DNA from 2 places in the Myxacorys chilensis genome. Region 2 is predicted to be linked to the other one. Evidence: riboswitches for the same ligand, from Rfam matches in the RefSeq annotation. Region 2 holds a riboswitch; the other holds the start of a gene.
What was found. A riboswitch is a leader RNA that binds a small molecule or an ion and turns the genes downstream of it on or off. The one in region 2 is predicted to bind cyclic di-AMP.

Region 1 (3,119 bases), on a different contig from region 2:
GCCAACCTGTGCCACTGATCCATGTCAAAAGCGCCATGCTGCTGTTGCTTAGTGGTGCGATCGGCATCGGATTTGGCGATACGGCTTATTTCAATGCACTCAACTCGATTGGCGCGCGACGTACTCTCCTATTTGAAACCCTCGCGCCTGCGATCGCTGCCCTTTTAGCGCTGGTTTTTTTACAAGAAAGACTCTCATCACAATCCTGGTTCGGAATTGTGATGATTTTAACAGGAGTAATTTGGGTTGTTCTTGAGCGCCTTCCTGAATCAACAGAACCGTCTTATCAAATCAGGCGCGGTGCTTTATTTGGGTTGCTTGCTGCTGTAGGACAAGCGATTGGTGCTGTCCTCTCTCGATTTGCCTTTATCGACTCTGATGTTGACCCATTGTGGAGTACGTTAATTCGCTTAATTGGCGGAACAATAGTGCTATTGATTTGGGGTGTGGCACAAAAGCAGTCTCATGAAATCGTTAAACCATTGCGCTCTCAAAGCCTCTTTTTCGTTGTTGCTGGAACTGCTTTCGTTAGCACCTATTTGGGAGTTTGGCTCCAGCAAATCTCGCTTAAATTTGCTCCTACTGGAGTCGCTCAAGCCCTCACCAGCACCAGCCCGTTGTTCGTTATTCCGCTCACTCGAATGTTGGGCGATCGCGTTAGTATTCGATCAGTGATTGGTGTCTTGATTGCTTTAGCAGGTGTGAGTTTATTGTTTAGCAGAGCGTAACTTACAAAACTACAGCTATTACGTTCTGTACGAAGAGTAATAAAACAAACAAAAAAAGACTTAGTATATTCACGTGCTTTTGCAACTCCCCGTCTCATGCTTCGGTATTTATGCCAATGAGAAAGACCTGAATAACCTAGTATTTTGTACATCAAGGCGAATTAGCTAAATGCCTCTCACAAAAGCTTCGGATCGAACGTTGGACTTTCATTGAGATGTTGGTTATGCAGACCCTGTTCCTACTCCCGGTTGGCTTTTATCTTCTAGTAATGCCGATTTTGTTTTCCGCTTGGATGGCTTTCTTCCGCCGCGATGAAGAAATGTCTGATGAAGAAAGAAAAACATCTTGGTTTGTCATTGCGATCGCAACAATGCTTTGGCCTATTGTGCTTCCCTTCGCTTACTTAGAACTTTTAGGCAAGCTCAAGCGCTCCACAAAAACGGCACGTCTCTACCAACGTATGCTTGAGACAACTAATGCTCAGCAAGCAGCTTAGGACAAAGCTTTCAGTAAGCTAACCCCGTTTTTCTAGCTTGTAAGAATCTATCTGTGAAAAATATTAAGAATTTTCTATCAGTAGTCTTTTCTAGACTAAAAAGTAGCGTAGACGACTACTTAATTTTTATTTATGAAAAATCACAGTTTATAAAGAACCGCAGAGTTGGAATGCACTGATATACTAGTTTAGGGTGACTTATCAGTTGAGCAAATTCATGATCTGGAGTGGTTTTGTTTTGCAGATAGCAGTTCTCACACCTTGACCTGTAATAAGTTGGTTATTAGCGGATTTAGAATCAAATTGCCGAGCTTAAATTCTGGCACATCTTCTTAATTCTTAAATCTGATACATTCTCATAGTGGAATGTCTTAGCGTCAATTTCTCAGTTTCTTTGTGGGTAGCCTAATCTGAATCGAGCAATGGGGTAAAGCTCCAAGTTCAAATTCAAGCGGAGGAACCAATTTTTCTGGGGCGAATTTTAAGCGTTTTGAGGTTTAGGTCAAACTTCTCTGCGTTTGAGAGAGACACCTTCCAGTCTTAGCCCGTCAGCTAACTCCGTCGGCAATGGGAGGAGTGCCCAAGACTTGTACTGCCCAGTGCAGTAGTCGTTGTGGTCTCCTGGGAGTGACAGGTGTCAGCTTATAGTGACACCGGTAGCTTGGCCCGACCCACCTCTCGCACACCGTCGTTAGGAGAGGTTTGTTATCGTGAATATTTTGTCAATGCTGGCACGGCTTCAGGACACGCTGGGTTGCACTGATTTGGTCAACCAGATGTTGCTCTTGCCGCAAGCAAAATCGCCTGTAGGTTCCCACAACGCTTCAAGCTCAGAAATTAATCTAGTTGTTGGTTATTCTCACTCGCCTCGCAGTCAGACGGCGCTGGATCTGACCTTATGGATTGCTCATCAAACCCGCTTAGCTACGGGGAAACAAGTGACTGTACAAGTGGTCTACGTGATCGACGAATGGATGCAAAGACTGGCAGATTTGCAGCCTAGCCGACCCTACTGCGACTTAGAGCGCTCTGTAGGAGGACACAGCGCGACTGGTGGAACTGCCATTGCTGAATGTCGAGAGGTAGACTTACAATCGGCTCCAGCAAGTATGGCGGAGGTGTTTGAGCAAGCCGATCGCATTCTTTGGCATGCGCGTTGTCTTGCAGAAGAGTGGCGAGGTTCTCTCAAAACTCATTTGCGATTTGGCTCCGTTGCTGAAGAGCTAAAAGCGGTTGTCGAGTCTGAGTCAGCCTCGCTGATGATCTTGGGCTGTGAGTCTAAACACCATTCATTGGTCAAGCAACTGCGTCGACTCCCATGCCCGGTGCTAGGAATTCCATCGAATGTAGAAGACCCCTAAGAACATTAAGTCATCGCTTCTACGTTTTTTCTGCTCTTCTAAGAGAGGTTCTAAAAACTCTTCAAATCTCCTAACTTCTGGAAGTTTAAGGTCTATCTTTTCTAGAAGTTAGGAGATTAGGGGGCGAATGCCAACAAATCAAAAATGAGACTTCTTGCAGAAATACTCAGGAACTTCACAGGGTAGAAAGAATAAGTGCGAGAGAATGTCTAACTCCCTCTAGCGCTCTAAATTACGTTGTATATCAGACGCTTTGATTTCCATCACGTACAGCTTCTTGCTCTCTGGTTCCATGCCATAGAATAGGGGGGCATTTTTCATAAATCGTAATTCTTTAAGCAAAGTGGCTGATATTCTGACTCAGCTTAGTAAGGGACAGTTGCTGATCGTCAATAGTCGTAGACGAAACGGCTTAATCTTATATAAGCGCTTTCATGCTGAGTTCGCCGGACCTGGAGCCGCTGTCGGTAGTTTCTTTGATTTAGATTGTGAACGAGTGTTACCCATAGGTGATTTGGCGTTGGTCTGCCCAA
Region 2 (3,119 bases):
GCACGATTTTTTAGCGCTTCGAGGTCGATCTCGATGTCAAAGTGACCCGAGTTCGAGACGATCGCACCATCTTTCATCGAGTCAAAGTGATCTCCGCGAATCACGTGCTTGTTGCCCGTAACGGTGATGAAAATATCACCTTTCGTAGCGGCCACATCCATCGGCATGACTCGGAAACCATCCATCACCGCTTCGATCGCAGCAACAGGGTTGACTTCAGTCACGATCACGTTAGCGCCCATGCCGCGTGCCCGCATTGCTGTACCCTTGCCACACCAGCCGTAGCCAGCAACAACAATGGTTTTACCCGCCAGCAGAATGTTGGTCGCCCGAATGATGCCATCTAGGGTGGACTGACCCGTCCCATAACGGTTATCAAAGAAATGCTTTGTTTCTGCATCGTTGACGTTGACTGCTGGGAAGGTCAGTGCGCCATCGCGCAGCATCGCTTTGAGGCGAACAATCCCAGTCGTCGTTTCTTCAGTGGTTCCGATGATATCTTCAAGCTGATGCTTGCGCTGTTGAACTAACGTTGCAACCACGTCACAGCCATCATCAATAATGATATTCGGACGGTGATCAAGCGCGATTTGCACGTGCTTGTGATAAGTCGCATTGTCTTCGCCTTTCAGGGCAAAAACAGGAATGCCATAGTCAGAGACTAAGCTTGCCGCCACGTCATCTTGAGTAGACAATGGGTTGCTGGCAATTAGAAGGGCGTCCGCGCCGCCTGCTTTAAGGGCGATGGCGAGATTTGCAGTCTCGGTCGTCACATGAGAACAAGCAACGAGTCGGATGCCCTCAAACGGCTTCTCTTGCGCAAAGCGATCGCGAATTTGCTTCAGCACAGGCATTTCACGCCCAGCCCATTCAATTCGCTGCTTGCCCTGAGGAGCCAAAGAAATGTCCTTGACTTCGTATTTCAAGCGCTCTGGAGTCGCTACCATGAATTCGATTCCTCTAGATAAATCAAATGAAAGATAGGGATCTGTAAAATCCCTCTTAACAAATTAGCCTGCAATTTCAAAACAAGCCATCTAAAACTCGGAGATCTTCAAGTTTTTTAGAGGATTTGCCAAAATCAGAGGCAGAAGTACTTCCTTCGGAATACTCCTCTACACAAAGTGCATTGAAGTCGCCTCTGAAGTCAAGGTGAGCAGCAAAGCTTATTGACGATTTAACAGAACGGTCCACAAACTCTAGCAAGTCATCATAAAGTCATTCATATAATCGTTGAAGTCCTTTTATGATTTAACAGAAATACAAAATTTGACTATTCAATTCTTACTTGTTAACGAAATAGTTAACAGATGTATTGTAGAAAGAGTTAATCTTTATATAGTAATAGCGTTCTCAATACTATTCAGAATCTGCGAATAATCTATTCGTAATCAAAATAGTTAAAACAGAATGCTCAATCGGTAGTCTCAATCAGCGTGTTTTAAGACCTGCCCAATTTAACCTGTGGGGGATTGACGCATCGCGATCGTCTTTGCTAAATTTCCTTAACTATCTTTGCTTCTACGCGGAGATTGAACTGAAGTCAGTCAGCCTAATTCAGCGTTGTTCAAGTCTCTATAAGGCTCGCAAGGTTGAAGCGGAGGAACCAACTCTTGGGGCGAACTAGGAACGCCATTGTGTGATGGCACTTTACCTAGAGGGCATCTCCCAGCTCTAGCCCGTCAGCTAACTTCGTCGGCATTGAGAGAGGACTGAAGAGCTTTTGGCTCGTCAGTGTCTCTTGTTGAGACTGCTCAGTTTGGCATAACTGAACTCAACCCTTAAAGCACTGAATTATGGTTCAACTCAGCATAATGGCGCTCTTTGTCGCCCTCAGTCAGGCTACTTGGAAGCGGACAAAGCTTGTTCTGTTGCGAGATACAGTGCTCTATCCAGCACTGGGATTTCTGGGAATTTTACTACTGTGGTACGGAATTGCTTCGCTGCGGCATGAGTTGATGCCGTATCCTCATGAAGCAGTTATTAATAATCTGGACTTCATTACGCACCCGTTTTATCAAGGTGGTGCAGGTGATTTAGGAATTGGTTGGCTGTTACTCGCGAGTTTGCGACGGGTCTTGCTGGGCTTTCTGCTAGGGGCCGTCGTGGCAATTCCTCTCGGCTTTCTGATCGGCATGTATCGCCCTGCGCTACTGGCCCTCAATCCGATCATTCAGATTCTCAAGCCAGTGTCACCTCTAGCATGGCTACCGATCGCTCTCGCTATTTTTAATTTGGCGGAACCCTCTGCAATTTTTGTAATTTTCATTACCTCTTTGTGGTCAACCATCATTAACACCGCTTTAGGAGTTTCCAGTGTTTCTAAAGATTATCTTGACGTAGCACGAGTGTTAGAAATGCCGTCGTGGCGGCAGGTTTACAAAATCATTCTGCCTGCAAGTTTGCCCTACATTTTCACCGGATTGCGAATTAGTTTAGGGATCGCTTGGCTGGTGATTGTCGCGGTAGAGATGCTAACTGGCGGCGTTGGGATCGGCTTTTTTGTTTGGGATGAGTGGAGCCGCTTGAATCTCAGTTCGGTGTTTTTGGCGGTGTTTGTGATTGGTATTACTGGCTTGTTGCTGGATGTCGCGATCGCGCAACTTGAAGCGCTCATCACTCACCGCCGAACTCCGAAAGAGGGATAAACCCTGCTCCTATCACCCGCTACATCCTCCATTTCAAACCTACTCCGCATTTCAAAACTTATGACGACCCAAAACTCCTGGACTAGGCGCGAGTTTCTGCTGGGCGCGAGTGCAACTGCAACAACAGTCGCGCTGGGAGCTTGCAATATCAGTGCGGATCGATCTGCCGCTGGATTGACTGAAGAAGCAAAGGCAATCGAGCAAGTTGTAAAACCATCTGAGCTAGAAAAACCAGATATCACCGTCGGCTATGTACCAGTGAATGACTGCGCTCCTTTTGCGATCGCCTGGAAAAAAGGCTTCTTTCACAAATATGGGCTAAACGTGCGCTTGAATCGTGAAGCAAGCTGGGCAACCTCTCGTGATGGATTGATTTTCGGGCGCTTAGACGCCTCGCCTATCGTGTCTGGAGCAGTGACAAACGCCCGAATTGGGGCAGAGGGAGCGCGTCATGCTCCCTTATGTGCAGGC

Region 1: linked by a shared signal. The riboswitch ahead of AC5JLB_RS24985 (universal stress protein) and the one ahead of ntrB (nitrate ABC transporter permease) in region 2 are both predicted to bind cyclic di-AMP.

What each region holds. Positions count from the first base shown of each region.
Region 1 covers NZ_JCACKG010000242.1:16,182-19,300, forward strand. Annotated here, with positions in the region: gene AC5JLB_RS24975 (DMT family transporter) at 1-728, shown strand, start outside; gene AC5JLB_RS24980 (hypothetical protein) at 953-1,225, shown strand; cyclic di-AMP (ydaO/yuaA leader) riboswitch at 1,649-1,804, shown strand; gene AC5JLB_RS24985 (universal stress protein) at 1,936-2,586, shown strand; gene AC5JLB_RS24990 (hypothetical protein) at 2,930-3,119, shown strand, end outside.
Region 2 covers NZ_JCACKG010000005.1:14,231-17,349, forward strand. Annotated here, with positions in the region: gene ahcY (adenosylhomocysteinase) at 1-947, opposite strand, end outside; cyclic di-AMP (ydaO/yuaA leader) riboswitch at 1,555-1,715, shown strand; gene ntrB (nitrate ABC transporter permease) at 1,797-2,648, shown strand; gene AC5JLB_RS00260 (ABC transporter substrate-binding protein) at 2,709-3,119, shown strand, end outside.